One region of the Variovorax sp. J31P207 genome, then DNA from elsewhere that is predicted to be linked to it. Evidence: predicted binding sites of a transcription regulator. Region 1 holds the regulator's gene; the other holds the start of a gene.

The links. Region 1 encodes FNR, which switches genes on or off when oxygen is low (the NO sensors DNR and NnrR bind a similar motif). Its sites were predicted from a motif close to TTGATNNNNATCAA; they were not measured.
Region 2: the regulator FNR is predicted to act here: its motif matches at 1,267-1,280, upstream of QTI68_RS00680 (universal stress protein).

What each region holds. Positions count from the first base shown of each region.
Region 1 is NZ_JASZYN010000021.1:26,747-37,119, forward strand. It holds gene ccoO (cytochrome-c oxidase, cbb3-type subunit II) at 1-164, shown strand, start outside; gene QTI68_RS37450 (cbb3-type cytochrome oxidase subunit 3) at 176-322, shown strand; gene ccoP (cytochrome-c oxidase, cbb3-type subunit III) at 319-1,242, shown strand; gene ccoG (cytochrome c oxidase accessory protein CcoG) at 1,265-2,713, shown strand; gene QTI68_RS37465 (FixH family protein) at 2,739-3,023, shown strand; gene QTI68_RS37470 (hypothetical protein) at 3,027-3,272, shown strand; gene fnr (fumarate/nitrate reduction transcriptional regulator Fnr) at 3,253-3,969, opposite strand; gene hemN (oxygen-independent coproporphyrinogen III oxidase) at 4,094-5,509, shown strand; gene QTI68_RS37485 (sulfite exporter TauE/SafE family protein) at 5,536-6,246, shown strand; gene QTI68_RS37490 (bifunctional acetate--CoA ligase family protein/GNAT family N-acetyltransferase) at 6,265-8,943, opposite strand; gene QTI68_RS37495 (universal stress protein) at 9,001-9,483, opposite strand; gene QTI68_RS37500 (hemerythrin domain-containing protein) at 9,647-10,267, shown strand; gene QTI68_RS37505 (universal stress protein) at 10,333-10,373, shown strand, end outside.
Region 2 is NZ_JASZYN010000001.1:133,959-144,331, reverse strand. It holds gene QTI68_RS00690 (zinc-dependent alcohol dehydrogenase family protein) at 1-501, opposite strand, end outside; gene QTI68_RS00685 (BON domain-containing protein) at 516-1,175, opposite strand; gene QTI68_RS00680 (universal stress protein) at 1,340-2,182, shown strand; gene QTI68_RS00675 (trypsin-like peptidase domain-containing protein) at 2,191-3,633, opposite strand; gene QTI68_RS00670 (flavodoxin family protein) at 3,637-4,164, opposite strand; gene QTI68_RS00665 (universal stress protein) at 4,368-5,189, shown strand; gene QTI68_RS00660 (phosphoketolase family protein) at 5,203-7,575, shown strand; gene QTI68_RS00655 (universal stress protein) at 7,780-8,607, opposite strand; gene QTI68_RS00650 (BON domain-containing protein) at 8,659-9,312, opposite strand; gene QTI68_RS00645 (MBL fold metallo-hydrolase) at 9,457-10,338, opposite strand.

The sequences.
Region 1 (10,373 bases):
CGCTGGATGGCGCCGAGTCGGCCGCCCACATGACGGCGCTGCGCCGGGTCGGCGTGCCCTACACCGACGAGCAGATCGCAGCCGCGCCGGCCGCGGTCAAGGGCAAGACCGAGATGGACGCCGTGGTCGCCTATCTGCAGTCGCTCGGCCTGGCACTCAAGTAAGGACAACCGCGATGGACAACATCACCACCCTGCGAATCGCCGCCACGCTGGTCTCGTTCGCGACCTTCATCGGCATCCTGGTCTGGGCGTATTCGCGCCGCAACGCGCAGGCCTTCGAAGAGGCGGCACGCCTGCCGTTCGAGGAGGACCCGTCGTGAGCGACTTCGTCAACGCCTTCTGGTCGCACTTCGTCACCGCGATCGCGCTCGGCGGCATCCTGGCCTGCGCGCTGCTGCTGTGGCTGACGGCCCGCTTCCGCGGCCCTTCGAGCGCCGACAACACCACGGGCCATGTCTGGGACGAGGACCTGCGCGAGATGAACAACCCGATGCCGCGCTGGTGGATGGGCCTGTTCGTGCTGACCATCGTGTTCGGCATCGGCTACCTGGTGGCGTTCCCGGGGCTGGGCAGCTACCGCGGCACCCTGGCCTGGAGCACCCAGGGCGAGTACGAGAAGGCGGTGGAGAAGGCCAACGCCGAACTGGCGCCTGTGTACGCCGCCTACACCGCGCAGCCGGTCGAGAAGCTCGCCTCCGACGCCGGCGCCATGGCGGTCGGCGAGCGCCTGTTCCTGAACAACTGCGCCCAGTGCCACGGCTCGGATGCCCGCGGCAGCAAGGGCTTCCCGAACCTCACCGATGGCGACTGGCTGCATGGCGGCACGCCCGAGAAGATCCACGAGACCATCGCGCTCGGCCGCATCGGCACGATGCCGCCGATGGCCGAGGCGGTCGGATCGGCCGAGGACGTCAAGAACCTCGCCAACTACGTGCTGAGCCTGTCGGACAGCCCGCACGATTCGGTGCGCGCCGGACTCGGCAAGAGCAAGTTCACGGCGTGCGCGGCCTGCCACGGCATCGGCGGCGTCGGCAACCAGGCGGTGGGCGCGCCGAACCTGGCCGACAAGATCTGGCTGCACGGCTACGGCCAGGAAGCGATCATCGCGATGATCAACGGCGGCAAGACCAACCAGATGCCGGCGCAGCAGGGCCGCCTGACCGAAGCGCAGATCCACGTGCTGACCGCCTACGTGTGGGGCCTGTCGAACAACAAGACGGTCACCGCCGCGGGGCAATGAGGCCGCCGCCCGAGTCTTGTCCATGAGCGTTTCCATGACCGAGCAGACGACGCCACCGAAGCCGCGCACCGTGATCCCGATCGCGGCGGCCGAGGAGGACGTCGGGCTCTACGCGGCCCACAAGAAGATCTATCCGCGCAGCGTCAGCGGCTATTTCGCCCGCTGGCGCTGGGCCCTGGTGTTCGCGACGCAGCTGGTCTTCTACGGCCTGCCCTGGTTCGAGTGGGGCCAGCGGCAGGCGGTGCTGTTCGACCTCGGCGCGCGGCGCTTCTTCCTGTTCGGGCTGGTGCTCTATCCGCAGGACCTGATCTACCTGACCGGGCTGCTGGTGGTCTCGGCGCTGTCGTTGTTCCTGTTCACCGCCGTGGCGGGGCGCCTGTGGTGCGGCTACGCCTGCCCGCAGACGGTCTACACCGAGATCTTCATGTGGGTCGAGGAGAAGATCGAGGGCAGCCGCATCGCGCGCATGCGGCTCGACAACGGCGCCTTCTCGGCCGAGAAGCTGGTCAAGAAGTGGTTCAAGCACGTGGTCTGGATATCGATCGGCCTGTGGACCGGCTTCACCTTCGTCGGCTACTTCACGCCGATCCGCGAACTGGGCATGGAATTCCTGCAGACCCGGATGGGCTCCTGGGAGGTCTTCTGGGTGCTGTTCTACGGCTTCGCCACCTACGGCAACGCCGGCTTCATGCGCGAGCAGGTGTGCAAGTACATGTGCCCCTATGCGCGCTTCCAGAGCGCGATGTTCGACCGCGACACGCTGATCGTGAGCTATGACACGGCACGCGGCGAACCGCGCGGCGTGCCGGCCAAGGGTCGGGCGACCGCTGCCGCATCGGAGTTCGGCCATTGCATCGACTGCAAGCTGTGCGTCCAGGTCTGCCCGACCGGCATCGACATCCGCCAGGGCCTGCAGTACGAATGCATCGGCTGCGGCCTCTGCGTGGATGCCTGCAACATCGTGATGGACAAGATGTCGACCCCGCGCGGCCTGATCCGCTACGCCACGCAGAACAGCATGGCCGGGCGCTGGACGCCGCGCCAGGTGCTGCGCCGCGTGCTGCGGCCGCGGGTGCTGGTCTACAGCGCGGTGCTCGGCGCGCTGTGCATCGGCCTGCTGGCGAGCCTGGTGACGCGCACGCCGCTGAAGGTCGACGTGGTGCGCGACCGCGCCTCGCTGGCCCGCATCGTCGAGGGCGGCCAGCTCGAGAACGTCTACCGCCTGCAGATCATGAACGCCACCGAGCAGGTGCAGCGCTACCGGATCGAAGCCAGCGGCCTCGAGGGGCTGCACGTGTCCTCGGAGCCGGTGGTCGAGGTCGCGCCGGCGCAGTCGCGCTGGGTCGCGGTGCGGCTGCAGCTGCCCTACGGCGCGGCGACGGCCGGTTCCCACAAGGTGTATTTCGACGTTCGAGCGGAAAGCGGCCAGGGCAGCGTGTCCGAGAAGGCCGTGTTCCTGGTCCCGCGATGAAATCCAGGCCCCAAGGAGGCAGAAGATGACCGACAAGAGCAGCCATGACGAAGCGACGCGTCCCTGTCCACCCTGGTGGCGCTTCGGGCTGGTGTGGATGGTGATCGGCGGGCCGGGCCTGGTGGTGATCGCGAGTTTCGCCACCTTGTGGCTGGCCCTGCGCACGCCCGACCCGGTGGTCGACGAGGACTACTACCGCAAGGGCGTGGAGATCAACCGCACGCTGGCCGACAAGAAGCTCATGCCGGCGGTGGCCGGGCGCAACCACGCGGCCACCCCGAGCGCCGACGTGCCGTCGCCGAGGCGCTGAGCCATGCAGGCGCAACGCTGGATGTGGATACTCTGGCCGGCATTCCTGCTGGCCTGCGCGCTCGAGGTGCTGGTGTTCGCGCTGGTCGATCCGGGCGACCTCAACTGGCGCGGCGAGGCGTTGGGCGCCTCTCGCCAGGCGGTCTACACGGTCGGGTTCTTTGCCTTCTGGCTGCTGGCCACGGCGGCGGGCGCCTTGACGCTGCTGCTGGCCCGGCCGGCGGCCGAGCTCAACAGCCCGGCGGATTGACGATGCGGCGCAGCGCCTCGGGATCGAGGATGCGCACGTTGCGCTGCTCGACCTCGACCATGCCGTCGGCCGCGAACTTCGACAGCGTCCGGCTCACGGTCTCGAGCTTGAGGCCGAGGTAGCTGCCGATCTCTTCGCGCGTCATGCGCAGCACCAGCTCGGAGCGCGAGAAGCCGCGCGCATGCAGCCGCTGCACCAGGTTCAGCAGGAAGGCCGCCAGCCGCTCCTCGGCCCGCATGCTGCCGAGCAGCAGCATCACGCCATGCTCGCGGACGATCTCGCGGCTCATGATCTGGTGCACGTGGCGCTGCAGCGCCGTCACCTCGCGCGACAGTTCCTCGATGCGTTCGAAGGGCATCACGCAGACCTCGGAGTCTTCGAGGGCGACGGCGTCGCAGGTGTGCTGGTCGTTGACGATGCCGTCGAGGCCGATGATCTCGCCGGCCATCTGGAAGCCGGTGACCTGGTCGCGCCCGTCCTCGCTGGTGACCCGGGTCTTGAAGACCCCGGTGCGGATCGCGTAGAGCGAGGTGAAGGGCTCGCCGTTCCGAAACAGCGTCTCGCGCCGCTTGACCTTGCGCCGCGTGGCGACCAGGTCGTCGAGGCGCTGCAGTTCCCCGGGCGCCAGTCCGACCGGCATGCACAGCTCGCGCAGGTTGCAGTTGGAACAGGCGACCTTGATATTTTCGGGCTTCATTGATGCAGTCGAGGTCATGCGGGGATTGTCCGTGGGGGGGTGGGCCGGATGCTTGATGCAGGTCAAGGTTTGCGGATCGCGACGGCGGCATAGTGACACACCGAAGCCCATGCCTGCGTCCGCGATGCCTCCCGTCTCCGCTCCAGCCCTCACGCCGCCCCCCCTGGTGCCCGCGCCGTCCGTGCTGCGGCGGTTCGACTGCGCCGGGCCGCGCTACACCTCCTACCCGACCGCGGACCGCTTCGTCGACGCCTTCACGGCCGAGGACTATGCCCAGACGCTCGAACAGCGCGGCAGCACCGGCGCCAGCGCGCGGGCGCTGTCGCTCTACGTGCATATCCCGTTCTGCGAATCGCTCTGCTACTACTGCGCCTGCAACAAGATCGTGACCCGCCACAAGAGCAAGGGGCGCGAGTACCTGGACTACCTGGCGCGCGAGATCGCGCTGCAGGTCGAGCGGCTCGGCCGCGGCGCCGTGGTCCGCCAGCTGCACCTCGGCGGCGGCACGCCGACCTTTCTCGACGATGCCGGCCTGCGGACGCTGATGGGCATGCTGCGCGATGCCTTCTCCTTGTCGCCGGATGGCGAGCATTCGATCGAGATCGACCCGCGCACCGTCGACCGGGAACGCCTGGTGACCCTGGCCGCGCTGGGCTTCAACCGGCTGAGCTTCGGCGTCCAGGATTTCGACCCCGACGTGCAGAAGGCGGTGCACCGGATCCAGCCGGCCGGGCAGGTGTTCGACCTGATGGCGACGGCTCGCGGGCTGGGCTTCGATTCGGTCAACGTCGACCTGATCTACGGGCTGCCGCGCCAGAGCGCGGCCTCCTTCGACCGCACGCTGGCCCAGGTCTGCGCGCTGCGGCCCGACCGGATCGCGCTCTATGCCTATGCCCACCTGCCCGAGCGCTTCAAGGCCCAGCGCCGCATCGCGACCCAGGCGCTGCCCGATGCGGCGGCCAAGGTCGAGATGCTGTCGCGCTCGATCGCCGCGTTCACCGAGGCCGGCTACGTCTACATCGGCATGGACCATTTCGCGCTGCCCGGCGACGCGCTGGCGGTGGCCAAGCGGCAGGGCCGGCTGCACCGCAACTTTCAGGGCTACAGCACCCAGCCGGACTGCGACCTGGTGGCGCTGGGCGTGTCGGCGATCGGCCGGGTCGGCGCCACCTACAGCCAGAACGCCAAGACGCTCGAGGAGTACTACGACCTGCTCGACCAGGGCCGGCTGCCGGTGGTGCGCGGCCTGGCGCTGACCCGCGACGACGTGCTGCGGCGCACCGTGATCATGGCGATCATGTGCCAGGGCCGGGTCGACTTCGAGACCATCGGCTCGGCCCACCTGGTCGATTTCCAGCGCTGCTTCGCGGCCGAGCTCGAAGCGCTGGCGCCGCTCGAGGCGCAGGGCCTGGTGGTGGTCAGCGATCGCCACCTCGAGGTCACGCCGCTGGGCTGGTTCTTCGTGCGCGCGATCGCCATGGTGTTCGACCGCTACCTGCAGGCCGACCGCAACCGCACGCGCTTCTCGCGCATCGTGTGATGAGCCCCACGGCGCCGGCCTGATCCATGCAGTCCGCCCTGCTCGCCACCGCATTCGTGATGGGGCTGGCCGGCGGGCCGCACTGCGTCGCGATGTGCGGCGCGGCCTGCGCGGGCGTGATCCGCATCGTGCGGGCACCGGCGGGCGGCGTCGCCGCGCTGCAGTCTCCGGGCCGCTCGCTGCCGGCGGGCGCCTTGTTCCACGTGGGCCGGGTGGCCGGCTATGCGGCCGCCGGGGCGGTGGCGGCCGCCGCTGCCCAGGGCCTGGCGCAGGCGGGCCAGCAGGTGAGCGCGCTGCGCCCGGCGTGGCTGCTGCTGCATGTGTTCGTGTTCGCCTGGGGCCTGCTGCTCGCCGCCTCGGGCCGGCAGCCCGCCTGGGCGCACCGCTTCGGGCGCTGGGCGTCGGCGCGGCTGCAGCCCATGACCCGCAGCCCCTTCGGCGTGCTGGCGGCCGGCGCGCTCTGGGTCGCGCTGCCCTGCGGCCTGCTGTATTCGGCGCTGATGCTGGCGGCCCTGGGCAACGGCGTGCTCGAAGGCGCGGCCGTCATGGCGCTGTTCGCGGCCGGCAGCGCGGTGTCGCTGCTGCTGGCGCCCTGGCTGTGGCAGCGCCTGCGGTCGGGCGCCGGCATGCTGTCGCAGCAGTGGGGCACGCGGCTGGCGGGCGCGATGCTCGCGGGGGTGGCGCTGCAGGCGCTCTGGCTCGACCTCGCGCACCAGGTCGAGGCCTGGTGCCGCTGAGCGAAGGGCCCGTCCCGCTCAGGCGGCGGGCGGCGGCGGTTCCAGGTTCATGGCCACGTGCAACACGTCGGCGGAATCCTCCAGGCTGGGCACGCGCTCGAAGCCCAGCGCACGCGACAGCTTCAGCATGCGGCTGTTCTCGCGCAGGATCATGCCGACCAGGCGCCGGGTGCCGCGGCTTCGGGCGTGCGCGATCAGCTGCTCGAACAGCATCCTGCCGAGGCCGCCGCCCTTGAGGTCGGAGCGCACCACCAGCGCGAACTCGGCTTCGACGTTGTCGGGGTCGCAGACGGTGCGGGCGACGCCGAGCGTCTCGGGCTGGCCGTCCGCCGCCGTGGCCTCGGCGATGAAGGCCATTTCGCGGTCGTAGTCGATCTGGGCCAGCCGGGCCAGTTCGCTGCGCGGCAGTTCGCTGCGCGCCTGGAAGAGCCGCATGCGCACGTCCTCGGCGGTGAGCCTTCGCAGGAAGCGCCGGTGCTGGCCTTCGTCCTCCGGGCGGATCGGCCGGATCGTGATCGGGCGGCCGTTCCACTCGGCCTGGCGGACCCATTGGGTGGGGTAGGGCCGGATCGCGAAGTTCGCGGCGCCGGCCACCCGGCCGGCCGCGACCCGGAGCCGGGCGTCGAGCGCCAGCGCGCCGTGCTCGTCGACCCACAGCGGGTTGATGTCGAGCTCGGCCAGCTGCGGCAGGTCGGCCAGCATCTGCGACACCGCGATCAGCACGTCGTGCAGGGCATCGAGATCGGCCGGCGGGTGGTCGCGGTAGCCGGCCAGCAGCCGCGACACGCGGGTGCGCGAGACCAGCTCGCGCGCCAGGCTGCGGTTGAGCGGCGGCAGCGCGACCGCGACATCGGCCGTCACCTCGACCGCGATGCCGCCACCGCCGCAGAGGATGACCGGGCCGAAGACCGCGTCGATGCTGGCCCCGACGATCACCTCCTGCGCGTGCGGGCGGTGCACCATGGGCTGCACGGTGAAGCCGTCGATGCGCGCGCCGGGCTGCAGGGTGGCGAGCGCCTGCCGCATCTCGCCGACGGCCTGTTCGAGCGCGGCCGGGTCGCGCAGGTCCAGCCTGACGCCGCCGACGTCGGTCTTGTGGGCGACATCGCGCGACACGATCTTGAGCACCACCGGATAGCCGAGCTCGCGGGCCGCGTCCAGCAGGCCTTCGGCCGACGCCGGGACCATCCGCGTGCGCACCACCGGCACGCCGTAGGCCTGCAGCACTGCCTTGGCCTCGTGTTCGGCGAGCCATTCGCGGCCGTCGGCGGCGGCGGCTTCGAGCAGCCGCTGCGCCGCCGGCACGTCGGGCGCCGGGTTCTCGCTGGCGCTGGGCGCCTCCATCAGCAGCGCCTGGTTGCTGCGGTAGGTCTGCAGCATGCTGAAGGCGCGCACGGCGTCTTCGGGCGTCGGGTAGTCGGGAATGCCGGCCGCCTCGAACAGCTGGCGTGCCGGCGCCATGTCGGCATCGCCGAGCCAGCAGCCCATCACGCGCGGATCGTTGGCGCGGACCAGCGGCGCGCAGGCGCGAGCGATCTCGTCGCTGCGCTCGGCCACCGTCGGGGCGTGGACGAACAGCACCGCGCCGCTCGCGGGGTCCGCCAGCAGCGCCGACAGCGCCGCGGCATAGCGCGCCGCCGGCGCGTCGCCGAGGATGTCGATCGGGTTGGCGCACGAACCGCCAGCCGGCACCCACTGGGCCAGCTGCTCGAGCAGGGCGGCACTCGGCTCGGCCAGCCGGATGCCGGCGCGGGCGGCGGCGTCGGCCGCCATCACGCCGGCGCCGCCGCCGTTGCCCAGGATGGTCAGCGTCTCGCTGCGGTTGAGGCGGAACCGCGCCAGCGTGGCGGCCGCCATGAACAGCTCCTGCAGCGTCTCCACCCGCAGCATGCCGGCGCGGCGGATGGCCGCGTCATGGACGATGTCGGAGCCGGCCAGGGCGCCGGAGTGCGAGGCGGCGGCACGCAGGCCCTGGCCCGCGCGGCCGGCCTTGACGACGATCACCGGCTTGTTGCGCGCCGCGGCGCGCGCGGCCGACATGAACTTGCGCGGCGAGGCGATCGATTCGACATAGAGCAGGATGGCGCGGGTCCGCCCGTCGCTCGCGAACCGGTCGAGCAGGTCGCCGGCATCGACGTCGCAGTGGTCGCCCAGCGCCACCAGGTGCGACAGGCCGACCCCGCGGCTCGCGGCCCAGTCCAGCATCGCGCTGGCCACCGCGCCGGACTGGGAGATGAACGCCAGCTCGCCCGGCGGTGCGGCAACGTGGGCCAGGCCGGCACGGAGGCCGATGTGCGGGCTCAGGACGCCGAGCGAGTCCGGGCCCAGCAGGCGCAGCAGGTGCGGCCGGGCGGCGTCGAGCGCGGCCTGCTGCTCGGCGGCGCTCAACCCGGTGCCGACGATCACCGCGGCCCGGGCGCCGGCCGCCCCGAGTTCGGCCACCAGTCGCGCCACCGTGCGCGCCGGCGTGCAGATCAGCGCCAGGTCCGGCGCCGCGGGCAGGTCGGCCACCCGCGCGAAGACGGGCAGGCCGTCGAGCCGCGCATGCTTGGGGTTGACCGGGTAGACCGGGCCGGCAAAACCGCCGGCGCGCAGGTGCTGCCAGACGCGGGTGCCGATCGCGCCGGGCCGGTGCGAGGCACCGAGCACGGCGACGGATCGCGGCAAAAGCAGTCGGTCGAGGTGGCGGATGCTCATGGCGCCTCTGCGGATGAACCGGGGGCCCGCATCATGCGCGCACCCTCGGGGGCCCTGTCAATGGGCGTGACGGTGCGCGTGCGCGTCGCCGTCGGCCGGCGCCTGCACCAGCAGCACCGGCACCGGCGTGCAGCGCAGCAGGTACTCGGCGCAGCTGCCCCCCACGAAGCGCTCGACGCCGCGGCGGCCATGGGTGCCGATCACGATCAGGTCGGCGGGCCATCGGCTGGCGTCGGCGGCGATCAGATCGGGGACCGGGTTCGACGCGCCGTCATGCAGCAGCGTCTCGGCCTCGACGCCCGCCGCGGCGGCCGCGGCCTGGCCGTCGTCCAGGATCTGCCGGCCGTTGCGCGCGAGCACCTCGAAACAGTCGCCGACCGGGCCGGCGGCAAGGCCCATCGCCATGGCCATCGACTGCGAGTCGACCACGTGCACCAGCCGCAGCCGCCCGTGGGTCTGGGCAGCGAGCCGTATCGCTTCGTCGAGGCCCTGCTTCGATGTCGCGCTGCCGTCGAGGGGAACAAGGATCCGTTGGTACATGGCGCGCTCCTGCCGACGGTTGAGATGCCGCCAGTATCCGGCGAGCGCAGGCCGCCGTGTTGACCGTTGGCAACACGGGGCGACACGGCGTCTTGTTGATCTGGGGCAAGGCGGCGTGGCGCCGGCCGTGGAAAGCTGGGGACCCCACTCCGGAGACACGAAAATGACACACGCCACCACCCGCATCATCCGCGACGAACACGCGGCCCTCTCGGCGATGCTGCGCTCGATCCTCCTGCTGCTCGATGTCCATCGAAGACAGCAGAGCACGCCCGACTTCTCGGCCTTGCGGGCGATGCTGTTCTATGTCGACCAGTTTCCCGAGCAGCGCCATCACCGCCACGAGACCGAGCTGCTGTTTCCCAAGCTGCGCGCCCGCACGCCGCTGTCGCGCGAACTGCTCGACCACCTGGACCGGGACCACGCGCTCGGCGAGCGCAACATCCGCGAAGTCGAACATGCCTTGCTGGTCTACGAGATGCTCGGCGAGGCGCACCGCGAGCCCTTCGAGCGTGCGATCGCGCGCTACACCGACTTCTACCTGGCCCACATGGCGCAGGAGGAGAAGGAAATCCTGCCGCTGGCCGAGCGCGTGCTCACCGAAGAGGACTGGCGCGATCTCGACGCCGCCTTCGGTGCCCATCGCGATCCCTTCACCGGCCACGAACCCGACGACACCTACCGCGCGCTCTACACCCGCATCGTCAATGCCGTGCCGGCACCGATCGGCCTCGGCCCCGCGCTGGACACCGGCAAGCCGCAGCGGCACGCGATGCAAGCTTGATCCCGGTCAATCCGGGCGGCCCGCGGCTGACCGAGACTGGAGGCCTTCAACCGGAGACCTCCATCATGTTCAAGAAAATCCTGGTCGCCACCGATGGTTCCTCGCT
Region 2 (10,373 bases), on a different contig from region 1:
AAGCTGCCGGGCGTCGTCGCCGGCGGCCTTCAGGCTGCGCCACCCGATCAGGCCGGCGCAGAGCAGGGGTGCGATCCGGGCCGGCTCCTGGGCCAGGTCGCCCAGCGGCAGGCAGAAATCGGCCTCGGCCAGCACGTGGGTCGCGAAGCCGCCGTCGCGGTGATAGCCCGTGAAGCGCGGCGTGTCGCACAGGTTCTCGCGGCCGGCGCCGCAGAAGGCGCAGTGCCCGCAGCTGTGGCCGAGCCAGGGGACGCCGACGCGGTCTCCGACGGCCAGCGAGCGGACGTCCGCACCCAGCGCCTCGACCTCGCCGACGATTTCATGGCCCGGCACGATGGGCAGCACGGAGGGCGGCAGGTCGCCGTCGATCACGTGCAGGTCGGTGCGGCAGACGGCGCAGGCCAGCACGCGAAGTCGAACCTCGCCGGAGGCGGGCTCGGGCAGCGGGCGCTGCGTCATCTGCAGCGGCTGCTTCGGCCCATGAAGAACCATCGCCTGCATCATGGCGTGTGAGATCAGGCCTCGACGAGAAGGTTGTTCACGACCTTCGCCACGCCCGGTGCCGACCACGCGGCGCCTTGCGCGGCCCTGCGTTCCGCCCAGGACTTGACCGTGCCCCGCAGCGTGACCTGGGCGCCATCGACAAGCACCTGGATGTGCCTGGCCTCGCGATCGGCCTGCCGCTTCAGGGCATCGCTGATCTTCCGCTCGACGTCGACCGCCGTGAACCGGTTCTTGACCTCGACCAGGTTGGTGACGCCCTTGACGCCCAGCAGATGGCGCACGGCGACTTCGGCCGCCCGGCGCTGGTACGCCCATTCCACGCCGCCGCTCAGCGTGATCCAGCCGCCCTCCACCATCGGGTGGACCGCGTCGTCCGGCACCAGCACGTTCCATTCGAGGGCGTTCTCCGCCGCCTTGGCGATGTCGGCGTCGGTGCGTTCGCTGCCGGCCGGAAGCCGGACCGACATCTCGACGGCCAGTGCCTTCACACCCTTGACCCGCTGCACGGCGCGCTCGATGGCATGCTTCTGCGAATGGCTGGACGGATGCCCGCTCAGCGTGACGACGCCATCCTTGACGATCACGCCGATGTCGGTGGCATTCATCGTGATCGCAGGATCGAAGTTCAGTTCGGCGACGATGTCGCTTCGCAGCATGGCATCGGATTTCATGAAGGCTCCTTCGTCGATGGACGGTTCACTGTAGGGAGTGCCGGCCTGCGCGGGCTTGCGCTGGATCAAGTGCCAGTCCGGCGAGGCGGCCTTGATGGAAATCAAGGCCCGCGGCCAGTCGACGCCCGAAGATCGCCGTTCGTCTCCCTTCGCCTGGAACCGTCATGAAACTCGGAACGATCCTGGTCCATCTCGACTATTCGGAACACTGTGCCGGTCGCGTGGGTATCGCCGCGACCCTGGCCAGGCAGCACGGCAGCCATCTGATCGGCCTGGTGCCCACCGGTCTCTACGACGGCGTCATTCCCGCCGAGGCCATTGCGGGAAAGGACACCGATTTCATCGCCGCGTCGGCCGACTTCCTGCGCGTGCGCGCCGAAGGCATCGCCCACACCTTCAGGAAGCTGATCGAGGGAGCGCCGTCGATATCGTCCGAGGTCCGGCTGGTGGATCAACCCTCGGTCGATGCGGTCGTCCTGCACGGACGCACCAGCGACCTGGTCATCGTCGGCCAGTCCCAGCCTGGCGACACGGACACGACGACCGCCCGCGACCTGCCGGAGCAGGTCGTCCTGCATGCGGGCCGCCCGGTGCTCGTGCTGCCTCGCGCGAAGTGCGCTCGCGAACTCGGCAAGAACGTGCTGGTCGCGTGGGACGGCAGCCGCGAGGCCGCCATCGCGTTGCGCGATGCACTGTTGCTGCTCTCGAAGGCCGCCAGCGTTGCGCTGGTGTCGTGGCGCGCAAGCGCCGCGCCGGTCGACGACAGCGACCTGCGGATCCCTCAGATCCTTGCCTGGCTCCGGCGTCACGGCATCGAGGCGAAGGCCGTCCAGCATGTGGCTTCCGAGGGACTCGCCGATGCGCTGCTGTCGCATGCTGCGCGGGAGGATGCGGGACTGGTCGTGATGGGCGGCTACGGCCACACCCGCATCCGCGAGCTGGTGCTGGGCAGCGTGACCCGAGGAATCTTCGAGCGCATGGACGTTCCGATCCTGATGGCGCATTGAGTGCCGCGCTATGGCATGGCGGGCGCCGCAGGGAGTTGAACCGCCACATAGGCCAGTCGCCGATCACGCATGACCAGCAGGGCGACGGTCTGGCCGGACGGGGTGTTCGACAGGGTGCGGCTGAAGTCCGCGACGCGGCTCATCGGCGCGTCGTTGACCGCCACGATCAGGTCGCCGGCACGAATCCCTTCGCTGCGTGCCAGCCCGGCGGCGTCGCGCACCATCAGGCCGCCTTCGACGCCCAGCTGACGGAGTTGCGCGGGGCTCAGTTCGCCCAAGGTCAGCCCGACACCGTCTCCCCAATCCGGCGCAAGCCCGGAGGGCAGCGCGGTTCTCTGCGCGCGATGCTGGGCGAGCGTCACCGACAGCGTCTGCCTGGCGCCGTGCCGCCAGACGTCGAGGTCGACGCGGCTGCCGGGGCGGTCCTTGGCGACCCGCTGCAGCAGATCGGTGAAGTGCCCGATGGCCACGCCGTCGTACGCCGTGACGACATCGCCTCGGCGCAGGCCGGCGCGCGCGGCGGGACCGGCGGCGTCGATCCGCACCACCAGCGCTCCGACCGGTTTCCCCGCGAGGCCGAAGGAACGCGCGAGCGCGGGCGTGACCTCCTGGAATTCGGCGCCCAGCTCCGCCCGCCGGACTTCGCCGTTGGCTCGCAGTTGCTTGGCGACCTCGACCGCCAGGTTGATCGGCACGGCGAAGGACAGGCCCATGTAGCCGCCGCTGCCGCTGTAGATCAACGAGTTGATGGCGACCACTTCGCCCCGGCTGTTGAAGAGCGGACTGCCCGAACTGCCGGGATTGATGGCCACGTCCGTCTGGATGAAGGGGATCTCCCCGGCACCGCCGATGAGGCGGTTCACGGCGCTCACCACGCCGGCCGTGACGCTGCCCTGGAACCCGAAGGGTGCGCCGATCGCCGCGACCCAGTCGCCGGGCGCGAGTCGCGAGGAGTCCCCGAGGGCTGCCGGCGTGAGCCCGGTCGCGTCGATGACCAGCAAGCCGACGTCCGAACGCGGGTCGGTGCCGAGCACCCGGGCCTGGAAGCGCCGTCCGTCGTCGAGCCGCACCTGGGCTTCGTCGACGCCGGCGATCACGTGGGCGCTGGTCAGGATCACGCCGTCGCTGCTGAGGATGACGCCGGACGCGAGATCGCGAATCTGGCTGATGCGCGCGCTCGTGGGAAGCGGCCAGGCGAGCCGGTCGGCGAAGTCGTTCTCCGGAGCGAACTCGAGCTCGCCGTCTCCGGGGCTTTCATCGCGCCCGATCCGGAGCGTGCTGATCTCGACGACGCTGGCGCTGCGGCTCGCCACGAGGGAGGAGAACGAAGGGGTCGAGCGCCAACGCAGCGCGACCGGTCCGGTCGTCATGGCCGGATCGGAACTGCAGGCACCCAGCAGGCAGGCGAGACCCACCGCGGCCGCGCCCCATCCGATGGGAGCGGGCTTCACGCTTCAGACCGCCTGAGGCGACAGGGTCGTGGGACGCACCACCGCCTTCGAGTCCTTCGCCGCCCGGACTGCCGTACCGAAGGCCTGCAGCCGGGCGGCGTAGCTGCCGTCCTCGACCTCGCGCTGGGTGAAGCTGGCGCTCAGCAGCGGCGCCTTGCCGACCAGCTGGGCGATCTCGGCGGCGGCGTTGGGCGCGCCCTGGCCTCCCATGACCGATATCACGGCCACATCGGGCATGTGATCCCGCCGCCTGGCCACGAAGCTGCGCATCGGGCCGGCCAGTTGCAGCGCCCAGATGGGCGACACCAGCACCACCGCGTCGAAGTCGCGTGGCAGCGGGCCGCTGTAGCCGATGTCCGGCCGGAGCTTGAACAGCGATTCGACCAGGCAGCGCAGGCTGCCGAGCACGCCCCGGCGAGGCCGCGCGTCCACGATCTCCGCCATGGGCCAGCCTTGCTGGCTGCACAGGAGCTCGGCCACCCGGCGCGATGTGCCGGTGTAGGAATAGAAAACCACGAGGATCTTGCTCATCGACCTCTCCGCTTCGTACATCGAGCCCCCAATGTAGAAACAGCGAGTGGCCGTGAACTTGCGCTGAATCAAGGCCGATGGAAGACGGACGCAAGTAAAGGGCGTTTCGCGCCGTCGGCGCCTGGTTTGACGCCGCGCAAGGGTGCCCGGCCTGGCGCGCGATAACTTGGGTCATTCGTTCACCGCCGTCCACGGAGCTCCTCATGCAGACACCCAAGACCATCCTTCTTCATCTCGACAGTTCCCCGCGCGCCGCGGAGCGCGTCAAGCTCGCGCGTCAGGTCGCCGAGGCCTTCGAGGCCGAAGTGACCGCCCAGCCGTGCACCCTGTCGGCACTGCTGCGCTATCCCTATGCACTGGAAGCTGCGGCCGAAGCGGTGGCGATCATGCAGTCGCTCGATCGGGATTCGCGCGACAAGGCGCACGCGACCTTCATGAGCGCCGCGGCAGGGTCGCCGCGCCTGCACTGGACCGAGCCGATGGCCGACGCGCCGTGGGCCTTCGCCCGTCGGGCCCTGTATGCCGACCTGCTCATCCTCGGGCAGCCCGACCCGGATGATCCCAATGCGGGAGAGCTGCCGTCGGATTTCGTCTCCAGCGTGCTGGTCGAGAGCGGCCGGCCTGCGCTGCTGGTGCCGTATGCGGGGCCGGTCGGCACGATCGGCCGGCGGGTGCTGATCGGCTGGAAGGAGACGGCCGAGGCCGCGCGCGCAGTGTCCGCCGCCTTGCCCTGGCTCGCTCGTGCGCAGGCCGTGCAGGCGATCAGCTACGGCGAGGATGCCGATGCCTCCTTGGGCAGCCTGCGTGCCTATCTCAAGGCGCAGGGGGTGGAAACAGAGGTGCACTCAGGCGGCCCGGAGGAGGGCGAGGCCGGGGAGAGGCTTCTCTCGGCAGCCGCCGACATGAGCGCGGACCTGCTCGTGATGGGCTGCTACGGCCACAGCCGGGCGCGTGAGTGGGTGCTCGGCGGCGCCACCCGGTCGCTGCTGCGATCCATGACCCTGCCCGTGCTGATGTCGCATTGAAGCGAGCGCGACCATGACGCTCCCTGTCCATCCGCGGTCGCAGCCCGAGGACTTCGCCCTGCTCGACGCCTGGTGGCGCGCCGCGAACTACATCTCGGCCGGGCAGATCTACCTGACCGGCAACCCGTTGCTGAGCGAGCCGTTGTCGCTGGCGCACATCAAGCCGCGCCTGCTCGGCCACTGGGGCACGACGCCAGGGCTGAACTTCATCTACGCCCACATGAACCGCGCAATCAAGGCGAGGGATCTCGACGCGATCTTCATTGCCGGCCCCGGGCACGGCGGACCCGGCGTGGTGGCCAACAGCTGGCTCGAAGGGACCTACAGCGAGGTGTATCCGGCCATCGGGCGCGACGCCGACGGCCTGCGGCGGCTGTTCACGCAGTTCTCGTTTCCTGGCGGCATCTCGAGCCATGCGGGTCCGGAAACCCCGGGCTCCCTCCACGAGGGCGGCGAACTGGGGTACTCGCTGCTGCACGCCTACGGCGCCGTCCTCGACAACCCCGACCTGCTGGCCTGCTGCGTGGTCGGCGACGGCGAGGCCGAGACCGGCCCGCTGGCGGCGAGCTGGCATTCCAACAAGTTCCTGAATCCGGCGAGCGACGGCGCGGTGCTGCCCATCCTGCACCTCAACGGCTACAAGATCGCCGGCCCGACGGTGCTCGCAAGAATCGGCGATGAGGAACTGACCCTGCTGTTGCGCGGCTACGGCTACGAGCCGCGGATCGTCGCGGGTCAGGAGCCCGAACTGATGCATCGGTTGATGGCCGGCGCGCTCGACGCGTCGCTCGACGCGATCCGTGCGATCCAGGACGAAGCCCGCTGTGATGGCTTCGGCCGCCGTCATCGCTGGCCGATGATCGTGCTGCGATCGCCCAAGGGCTGGACCGGTCCGCGCGAGGTCGATGGCGTGCCGGTCGAAGGAACGCAGCGCGCGCACCAGGTGCCCTTGAGCGGCTTTGCGGACCACCCTGCGCACGTGGGGCTGCTGGAAGACTGGCTGCGCAGCTACCGTCCCGAGGAGCTGTTCGACGCGGACGGCCGGCTGCACCCCGAAATCGCCGAACTCGCACCCGTCGGCCCGCGCCGGATGAGTGCCAATCCGCATGCCAACGGCGGCTTGTTGCTCAAGGACCTGCGCATGCCCGACTTCCGGCGCTACGCCGTGGCGGTGCCCGCCCCCGGCGCGGCCACCGCAGAGGCCACGCGGGTCGCCGGTGCGATGCTGCGCGACCTCATGGCGCTCAATGCGCAGGACCGCAACTTCCGCGTCATGGGTCCCGACGAGACCTCGTCCAACCGGCTGGACGCTCTCTTCGAGGTCACCGGCCGCACCTCGACCGCGGAGATCCTGCCCGGGGACGATCATGTGTCGCCCGACGGCCGCGTCATGGAGGTGCTGAGCGAGCACCTGTGCCAGGGGTGGCTCGAGGGCTACCTGCTCAGCGGGCGCCACGGGCTGTTCTCGTGCTACGAGGCCTTCATCCACATCGTCGACTCGATGTTCAACCAGCACGCGAAGTGGCTCAAGGTGTCGGGCCAGATTCCGTGGCGGCGACCCATCGCGTCGCTCAACTACCTGCTGACCAGCCATGTCTGGCGCCAGGACCACAACGGCTTCAGCCACCAGGACCCGGGTTTCATCGACCATGTGGTGAACAAGAAGGCCGGGGTGGTGCGCGTATATCTGCCGCCCGATGCCAATTCGCTGTTGTCAGTGCTCGACCACTGCCTGCGCAGCCGCCACTACGTCAACGTGATCGTGGCCGGCAAGCAGCCTCAATCGCAGTGGCTGGACATGGAAGCGGCCGTGCGGCATTGCAGCGTCGGCCTCGGCATCTGGCCCTGGGCCAGCAACGACCAGGGCGCGGAGCCCGATGTCGTCATGGCGTGCGCGGGCGACGTCCCGACGCTCGAGACGCTGGCCGCGGTCGACCTGCTGCGCCGGGAGCTGCCGGAGCTGAAGGTCCGGGTCGTCAACGTGGTCGACCTGATGACGCTGCAGTCGCCCTCGGCCCACCCGCACGGGCTTCCCGATGCGGAGTTCGATTCGATCTTCACGACCGACAAGCCGGTGATCTTCGCCTACCACGGCTACCCATGGCTCATTCACCGGCTGACCTACAAGCGCACGAACCACGGCAGCTTCCATGTCCACGGCTACCAGGAAGAGGGCACGACCACGACGCCCTTCGACATGACCGTGCTGAACCGGCTGGACCGCTTCCACCTCGCGGCCGATGCCATCGACCGCGTGGCGCGGGTCCGCGACAGGGCGGGCCACCTGCAGCAGGCGCTGCGCGATCGCCTGCAGGCGCACCGGGCGTGGATCACGACGCATGGCGAAGACATGCCGGAGATCCGCGACTGGCGCTGGACCTCTTGAGCGCGGTCGCGCGTCAGCGCACGCGCTCCGGCCGACCCGTCGCCGGAGCGCCGCTCAGTCCAGCGTCACCAGCGCGACGACGGCTTTGATCACGAGCCACAGCACCGCGGCACCCACGAGCCCGAGCGCGGTGATGATTCCGACTTTGCGCATCATGGAAAGGCTCCATCGGTGTGGGCGTGGCTCTTCGTGCAGGCGCGGCACTCAATGGGCCATCAGAACGGGAAGCGTCATCGAATCCAGCACGGTCCGGCTCACGCCGCCCAGCAGCAGCTCGCGCGCCCGGCTGTGGCCGTAGCAGCCCATCACGAGCAGGTCCGCGCCGCAGTCCGCGGCGGTCGACAGCAGCGCCTCGCCGGCATGGTCCTGCGGAAGCCTGGCGTGCTCGTGCACCCGCTCGATGCCATGCAGATACAGGTAGTCGCGCACCTTCAAGGACAGGGGCTGCGATTCGTCGCCTTCCTCTTCGATCAGATGCACGTGGCGTGCGCTCTGCAGGAAGGGGATCGCGGCGGCGAGCGCCCGCGCACATTCGCGCGTGGGCTTCCACGCCAGCAGGACGATGTCCGGCGAACTTGCAAGCTCGCCGGAAAAAGGAACGACCAGCGCCGGACGACCGCTGCCGATCACGATCGATTCGACGAAGCCGGCGGGCACGTCGAAGCCGTTCGCGTCATCGGGATCGCGCTGGCCGAGGAACACGAGGTCCGCCAGGAGCGCCTGGCGGGTGAAGGTCTCGACCACCGGCTCGCTGGTCAGCTCGAGCCATTCGCAGGGCGCGTCCGACACGGCGCACGCCTCCTGGTAGGTCGCGATCGCGCGGCGGCGATGCTCGGCATCGATCGGTTCACCTGGCGGCAATGGCGGAAGGCCGGGCCCGACGGGCAGCAGCGCAAGGTGGTTCGGCGCCACGGCGAACAGGGCGCTGACACGGGCGCGCCACGCGAGCGCGAGCCGCAGTGCGAGATGGAGTCGGGCGGCGGCGCGGGTGGTGCCGTCCAGGTGCACCAGGAGGGATCGATACGCGGTCATGGCGTTCCCCGTGTGCGAAGAAGTTGGTGTCAAGGCGCCGCAAGCCGCGGCTCAGTCCTGGACCACCAGGTCGTTCTTCACGGAGGTCACGCCGGGTGCGGACCATGCCGCGTGCTGCACCGCGTTGAACTCGGCCCACGAATGCACTGTACCCCGCAGTTTGATCTGCGAGCCGGTCACCGCGATGTCGATCTGCTCGGCCTCGCGATCCGCCTGCCGCACGAGCGCATCGCGAAGGCGTTTTTCGACGTCGGAAGGAACGACCTTCGGCGTGAAGCCGATCAGGTTGGAGACTCCGGTCACGCCCATCAGATTGCGCACCGCCTTTTCCGCCGCCTTGCGCTGGTATTCCCATTCGACTTCACCGGTGAGCGTGACCCAGCCGTTCTCCACCATGGCCTTGACCTTGTCCGCGGGAACGAGCGCCGACCACGCGAGCCCGCGTTCGACCGCGAGGGCGATGTCGGCGTCGGTGCGCTGGTCGGAATCAGGCAACTTGACCGTGATCTCCACCGCCAGCGCCTTGACGCCGCTGACGCGTTGCGCCGCCCGCTCGGCGGCGTACTTTTCGGCGTGGCTCGCCACATGGCCGGTCAGCGTGACCACGCCGTCGCTGGCGGCCACGCCGAGGCCGGTGGATTTGATCGCCGGGTCCCAGTCCAGTTCTGCCTGGACGTCGCTTCGAAGTTCAGCGTCCGATCTCATGATGCTTCCTTTCGTTCATCTGCAATTCGCGAAGCGACGCGCGCAGCGTGCGCTTCAGTGTCACTCTAGGGCGCCTGGGCGGGGCCGCCTTGCGCTGGATCAAGCGCGCGCAATGCCGGATGTCAGCGGCCCCGCGGGCCGGCGTCATCCGCCGTGCGCTGGCAGTGCGTTCAAGGGAATGCGCAGGTAGGCGATGCCGTTGTCGTCAGGCGGCGGCAGTTGTCCGCCCCGCACGTTGACCTGGATCGACGGGAGGATGAGGGTCGGCATGTCGAGCGTCGCGTCGCGCGCGGTGCGCATCGCGACGAACGCGTCCTCGCCGATGCCGTCGCGGGCGTGGATGTTGCCGGCGCGTTGCTCGGCCACGGTGGTTTCCCACCGAGGCTGGCGAGAGGCCGGCGGGTAGTCGTGGCAGACATACATCGTCGTCTCGGGCGGCAGGTCGAGCAGCCTTCGCATCGAGCGGTAGAGCTGACGCGCGTCGCCGCCGGGGAAATCGGCGCGCGCGCTGCCCAGGTCGGGCATGAAGAGCGTGTCGCCGACGAAGACCGCGCCGTCGATCAGGTAGGCCATGTCGGCGGGGGTGTGGCCGGGCACCAGCAGCGCGGTGGCCTCGATGTCGCCGATCCTGAAGGTCTCGCCGTCCTTGAACAAGTGGTCGAACTGGCTGCCGTCGGGCAGGAAGCCGGGCTCGAGGTTGAACAGCTTCTTGAAGGTCGATTGAACGAGGCGGATGTGCTCGCCGATGGCAATCCGGCCGCCCGCATGGGCCTGCACATGCCGGGCGCCGGACAGATGGTCGGCGTGCGCGTGGGTTTCGAGGATCCAGTCGACCTGCAGGCCGTTGTCGCGGACATGGGCGAGCAGCCGGTCGGCCGATCGGGTGCTGGTGTGGCCCGACCTGAAATCGTAGTCCAGCACCGGATCGATGACCGCGGCGCGGTGGGTGGCCGGGTCCCACACGACATAGGAAATGGTCCATGTCTGGGGATCGAAAAAGCCTTGGGTGGTGGCTCGGTTTGCCATGAGGGTCGCTCCGGGTTGCGTATCAATCTATTGAC